One region of the Streptosporangium sp. NPDC006930 genome, then DNA from elsewhere that is predicted to be linked to it. Evidence: riboswitches for the same ligand, from Rfam matches in the RefSeq annotation. Region 1 holds a riboswitch; the other holds the start of a gene.
What was found. Region 1 has a riboswitch for glycine ahead of gcvT (glycine cleavage system aminomethyltransferase GcvT). Riboswitches for the same ligand answer to the same signal wherever they lie in the genome.
Positions count from the first base shown of each region.

Region 1 (3,202 bases):
GAGGCGACCGTCGCGCCGACCTCGGGCACCTGCACGTAGACCACGTCACCCAGCGCCTCGGCGGCGTAGGCGGTGATGCCCACGGTGAGGGTGAGGCCGTCATCGATGCCGGAGATCCACTCGTGTTCCTTGGTGTAGTGCAGGTCCTCGGGAATGCTGCTCATTTTTTCCTCCTGTAGAAAGGCAGTGCGACGATCTCGACCGGCTCGTGGCTGCCCCTGATGTCGACGGCCAGTCCTGACGACTGGTCGTTGTCCACGTAGGCCATCGCGATGGGCCTGCCCAGTGACTGGGAGGGCGCCCCGCTGGTGACCTCACCGACGACCGCGCCGTCACCGGCGACCACCACCGGATACCCGTGCCGGGGCACCCTGCGGCCGGTCGCGACGAGGCCCACCAGGCGGCGGGACGGCGGGACGTCCTTGAGGGATTCGAGGGCGGCCCGGCCGACGAAGTCGCCCGGTTTGTCAAACCTCACCACACGGCCCAGCCCGGCGTCGAACGGGGTCAGGCCGGCCGACAGCTCGTTGCCGTACAGCGGCATCCCGGCTTCCAGCCGGAGGGTGTCGCGGGCGGACAGGCCCGCGGGGATCAGGCCGTGCGGCGCGCCCGCCTCGGTGAGGGCGGCCCAGAGCGGCTCGGCGTCCTCGGCCGCGACGAACAACTCGAAGCCGTCCTCGCCGGTGTATCCCGTACGGGCGACGAGGGCCTCGCGGCCCGCGACGACGGCGGGCAGGCCGGCGTAGTACCTGAGCCCTTCGAGGTCGGCGTCGGTGAGCGAGCCCAGGATCTCCACGGAGCGCGGCCCCTGGACCGCGACCAGTGCGTACCGGTCGGAGCGGTCCTCCACCGCGGCGTCGAAGCCCTTGGCGCGGCCGGTCAGCTCGGCGGCCACCCGGGGGTAGTTGGAGGCGTTGGCGACGACCATGAACTCGGCGGGGGCGAGCCGGTAGACGATCAGGTCGTCCAGCACGCCTCCCCCGGCGTCAACGATCATCGTGTAGCGGGCGCGGCCGGGTTCCAGCGCGGAGAGGTGGCCGATCAGCGCGTAGTCGAGGGCTTCGGCGGCCTGCGGGCCCGTCACGAAGATCTCACCCATGTGGGAGAGGTCGAACAGGCCGGCCGCCTTGCGGACCGCGTTGTGCTCGGCCGACTCGCTGCCGTAGCGGAGCGGCATCAGCCAGCCCGCGAAGTCGGTCAGCGTCGCGCCGAGGGACTCGTGGACGCCGCGCAGCGGCGTAGGTCGGGACATGTGCGCACCTCAGACAAGGGACAGATGAGAGCATCCTCCCCCTCTGTCGTGGGTGCCTGAGAGTTTCATCCGAGTTTTACCGGACTTTCACCTTCGGCGAGGTCGTGGGACCTGCTTTCCAGAGGGCACCTACCCGCACGGTCCTTTGCCTTGAGAGGTTCGCGGGGAGGGCTTGCTCCTTCAGGGGTCCTGGGCTGGCTGTCAGGACGCTCTCCCGCACGGGTTCACCGGTGTCGCCGCCAGCCTAACCGCCCGCACCGGCCGAGCGAAATCCCCTCACGGCCCCGATCCGTGCCGGTCAGGGGGCGGCGTGCCGTACCAGCGCCTCGAACAGAGCCGACTCGTCGTCGGTCTCGGGGTGCCACTGGACGGCGACGGCGAAGGGGTGGTCGTCCACTTCCACGGCCTCGACCGTGCCGTCCTCGGCGTGGGCGGTCACGGTGAGGCCCTCGGCGAGCCGGTCGAGGGCCTGGTGGTGGTAGTGGGCCACCTCCACGGTCCCGGTCCCGAAGATCTTCGAGGTGTGGCTGCCGGGGGCGAGCCGCACCGGCATCCTGCCGTACCGGCCGGGGGCCGGGGCGTGCCCGGCGTGGCCGACCACGTCGGGCAGGTGCTGGTGGAGGCTGCCGCCCAGCGAGACGTTCAGGATCTGCATGCCCCTGCAGATCCCCAACAACGGCGTGCCCCGCTCCAGAGCCGCCTCGACCAGTCCCAGCTCGGCGTCGTCGCGGAACGGCCTGACGTAGCCGGTCCGCTCGTGCGGCTCCCGCCCGTACCGCTCGGGGCCGACGTCACCGCCACCGGCGAGGATCAGCCCGTCCAGGCGTTCCACCAGCGCCGAGGGGTCGCCGGCGGGGGGCAGGATCACCGGCTGCCCGCCCGCGCGGGCCACGTGGTCGACGTAGTCGTACGGCAGAAGCGCGGTGGTCGTCTCCCAGACGGTGAAGCGCGCGGGCTCGACATAGCAGGTGATGCCGATGACGGGACGGGACATGATCTCCTGTCTTGCTCTTGCCGGAACTCCTGGCTGCCCCCGAAGCCGGGCGGGGGAGCCGCGTCCCCTCCTCGCACGGTATCGACCACGGCGGGCCGACCCGGGAAAGGGCCGGGGACATGCCGGGACGACCCACGGGGGAGAGGGACACGAGGTCTACAGCGGGGTGACGTACGCGCCGGAGATGCCGCCGTCCACCAGGAACTCGGAGCCGGTGATGAAGCTCGCGTCGTCCGAGGCGAGGAACGCCACCGCGGCGGCGATCTCGGACGCCTCGGCGAAGCGGCCCACCGGGATGTGGACGAGGCGGCGCTGCGCCCGCTCGGGGTCCTTGGCGAACAGCTCCTGCAGCAGCGGCGTGTTCACCGGCCCCGGGCACAGCGCGTTCACCCGGATCCCCTCGCGGGCGAACTGCACGCCCAGCTCGCGGGACATGGCGAGCACCCCGCCCTTGGAGGCGGTGTAGGAGATCTGGCTCGTCGCCGACCCCATCACGGCGACGAACGACGCGGTGTTGATGATCGACCCCTTGCCCTGCCGCCGCATGTACGGGATGGCGTGCTTGCAGCACAGGTAGACCGAGGTGAGGTTCACCTCCTGGACCCGGCGCCAGGCGTCGATGCCGGTCTCCAGGATCGAGTCGTCCTCGGGCGGCGAGATGCCCGCGTTGTTGAACGCGATGTCCACGCTGCCGTAGGTGTCGAACGCGGTCTGGAACACGCGGGCGACGTCGTCCTCGTCGGTCACGTCGGCCCGCACGAACAGTCCCCCGACCTCCTCGGCGGCCGCCGAGCCGGTCGTCTCGTCCAGGTCCACGCACACGACGCGGGCGCCTTCGGCGGCGAACCGGCGCGCGGTGGCGAGGCCGATCCCGCTTCCGGCGCCGGTGATGACGGCGACCCTGTCCTGCAAACGGTCCTGCAAACGCAGCATCGCTTCTACTCCTCGGAAATGAA
Region 1 is NZ_JBEYID010000003.1:403,815-407,016, forward strand. It holds gene gcvH (glycine cleavage system protein GcvH) at 1-164, opposite strand, end outside; gene gcvT (glycine cleavage system aminomethyltransferase GcvT) at 161-1,252, opposite strand; glycine riboswitch at 1,286-1,380, opposite strand; glycine riboswitch at 1,381-1,479, opposite strand; gene ABZ664_RS08210 (gamma-glutamyl-gamma-aminobutyrate hydrolase family protein) at 1,551-2,246, opposite strand; gene ABZ664_RS08215 (3-oxoacyl-ACP reductase) at 2,403-3,170, opposite strand; gene ABZ664_RS08220 (aldehyde dehydrogenase family protein) at 3,185-3,202, opposite strand, start outside.

Region 2 (3,202 bases), on a different contig from region 1:
CCGTGACGTGCTCGAAGGGCTCGGAGTCCGGCTGAGCACGGTCAACATCGTCGCCCTGCGCGACGGCATCTTCTTCGCCGATCTCGTGTTCTCCAACGGGGTGGAGGTGAGCGCGCGTCCCTCGGACTCGATCGCCTTGGCACTTCGCACCGGTGCACGTATCTTCGCGAGTGAGGATGTGGTCCGGGAGGCGGGGGTGATCATCCCCGACGACCAGGAGGACGAGGTGGAGAAGTTCAGGGAGTTCCTTGACACGATCACGCCCGAGGACTTCGGCCGCGCGGGGTAGGAATTTCGGTGCATTTACGCTTCACGACGCGCCGAGTGAGGTCGTTGACTGGACTTGGCCCCAGTCCTACGGTGCATGTGAACCCTGCGGCCGTGCGTAAACCCCCAGATCAGGCCGTGGGATGAGAGAAAGCCGGAGGTCCGCGTGGCGGTCAGCAGCGGCGAGGGTAGAAACGCCGATCAGGATGACCCGAAACGACGCCAGTCGGCACGTCAGCGCGCGGGTGAAGAGGGTCTGCTGTTCGACGGGCAACCGGTGAAGGTGCCCGCCGACATCGGCTACAGGGGCCCGACGGCCTGTTCCGCGGCCGGTATCACCTACCGGCAACTCGACTACTGGGCGCGCACCGGCCTCGTCGAGCCCACTGTGAGAGCCGCCCACGGATCCGGCTCCCAACGCCTTTACGGCTTTCGCGACATCCTGGTCCTCAAGGTCGTCAAACGGCTCCTCGACACCGGAGTCTCCCTCCAGCAGATCCGCATCGCCGTGCAGCACCTGCGCGACCGGGGCGTCAACGACCTGGCCGGGATCACCCTGATGAGCGACGGGGTGAGCGTCTACGAGTGCACCTCGCCCGACGAGGTGATCGACCTCCTCCAGGGCGGCCAGGGAGTCTTCGGCATAGCACTGGGACGGGTGTGGCAGGAGGTGGAGGGCTCCCTCGCGGATCTGCCCGGCGAACGTGCGGAGTCGAGCGAGGGCCCTTTAGGCGATCATCAGGCCGATGAGCTGGCCCGCCGTCGCAGAGCACGACGAACCGGGTAAACTCGGACTCGCTGCTGACCCTGTGCGGGAGAGACCCCGACAGTGAGCGGGGCGCCGAAGGAGCAACCTCCCCAGAATCTCTCAGGCACCCGGTACCGCACGGACGAGGCAACTCTGGAAAGCAGGCGCGCCGGCCAGGTGCGCCTCACCGACGGTGCAAGCCTCCCGCCACGGGTAGGTGAAGCTCTCAGGTCACGACGCGTGAGACGGTCGTGATGACAGAGGGGGAGACCAGGCATACGCCCGCGCCCAGCGCCGGTCTCCACCCCGTCCCGGGAGGCTTCACAATGACCGACCTGTCATCGCTCAGCGAACTCGGCTCCCTGCCGTTCTCCACCCGCCACATAGGGCCGGACGACGCCGGCCAGACCCGCATGCTGGAGGCGGTCGGATTCGCCTCGGTAGCCGACCTGGTCGCGGTGGCCGTGCCCGAGGCGATCCGCTCCGCGGGACGGCTGAGCCTGCCCCCGGCGGCAGGGGAGTCCGAGGCCCTCGCGGAGCTGCGAGTCCTCGCCGGGCGCAACACCGTGCTCACCTCGATGATCGGCCTGGGCTACCACGACACGATCACTCCGGGCGTCATCCGCCGCAACCTCCTGGAGAACCCCGGCTGGTACACCGCGTACACGCCCTACCAGCCGGAGATCTCCCAGGGCCGTCTGGAGGCCCTGATCAACTTCCAGACCGTCGTCTCCGACCTGACCGCCCTCGACGTCGCCGGGGCCTCCCTGCTCGACGAGGCCACCGCCGCCGCCGAGGCGATGACCCTGGCCCGCCGCGCCGGCCGCGGCCCCTCGAAGGTGTTCGTGGTCGACGCCGACGCGCTGCCGCAGACCAAGGCGGTGCTGCGCACCCGCGCCGAGCCGCTCGGCATCGAGCTGGTCGAGAGCGACTTCACCGCCGAGCTTCCCGAGTGTTTCGGGGTACTCGTGCAGTATCCCGGCGCCAGCGGCAGGGTCCGCGACTTCCGCGCCATCGCCGACGCCGCCCACGCGCGCGGCGCCCAGGTGGTCGCCGCCGCCGACCTGCTCGCCCTCACCCTCCTGGCCGCGCCCGGCGAGCTCGGCGCCGACATCGCCGTCGGATCCTCGCAACGCTTCGGCGTCCCCCTCGGCTTCGGCGGCCCCCACGCCGCCTACATGGCGGTCCGCGACGGTCTCCAGCGCCAGTTGCCCGGCCGCCTGGTGGGGGTCTCCCAGGACGCCGACAAGCGTCCCGCGTACCGGCTCGCCCTCCAGACCCGCGAGCAGCACATCCGCCGCGAGAAGGCCACCAGCAACATCTGCACCGCGCAGGTGCTGCTCGCCGTGATCGCCGGCATGTACGCCGTCTACCACGGCCCCGAGGGCCTGCGCAGAATCGGCCGGCGCACCCACAGGTACGCCGTCGTGCTCGCCGAGGGCCTGCGCCAGGGCGGTGTCGAGGTCGTGCACGACACCTTCTTCGACACCGTGCTCGCCAGGGTGCCCGGCCGCGCCGAGGAGATCGTCGCCACGGCCCGCGAGAACGGCGTCAACCTGCGCCTGGTCGACGCCGACCACGTGGGCGTCACCTGCGACGAGAGGACCGAGCCGCTCCACCTGGAGCAGGTCCTGGCCGCCTTCGAGATCAGCGGCGCCGTGCTGGCCGACCTCGACGCCGCCGCCCACGACGCGCTGCCCGCCGCGCTGGCGCGGGTCAGCGACTACCTGACCCACCCGGTCTTCCACAGCCACCGTTCCGAGACGGCCATGCTGCGCTACCTGCGAAGGCTCCAGGACAAGGACATCGCGCTCGACCGGTCGATGATCCCGCTGGGCTCCTGCACCATGAAGCTCAACGCGACCACCGAGATGGAGCCGATCACCTGGCCGGAGTTCGCCGGGCTGCACCCGTACGCGCCCGAGGACCAGGCCGCGGGCTACATCGAGCTGATCGGGGAGCTGGAGCGCTGGCTCGCCGAGGTCACCGGCTACGACGCCGTGTCGCTTCAGCCGAACGCCGGCTCGCAAGGGGAGTTCGCAGGGCTGCTGGCGATCCGCGCCTACCACACCGCGCGCGGAGAGTCGGGCCGCGACGTCTGCCTGATCCCCTCGTCCGCGCACGGCACCAACGCCGCGAGCGCCGTCATGGCGGGCATGCGCGTGGCCGTGGTCGCCTGCGACGACA
Region 2 is NZ_JBEYID010000017.1:147,115-150,316, reverse strand. It holds gene ABZ664_RS27485 (bifunctional nuclease family protein) at 1-289, shown strand, start outside; gene ABZ664_RS27480 (MerR family transcriptional regulator) at 434-1,054, shown strand; glycine riboswitch at 1,070-1,162, shown strand; gene gcvP (aminomethyl-transferring glycine dehydrogenase) at 1,342-3,202, shown strand, end outside.
Region 2: another riboswitch for glycine. It lies ahead of gcvP (aminomethyl-transferring glycine dehydrogenase); the one in region 1 lies ahead of gcvT (glycine cleavage system aminomethyltransferase GcvT).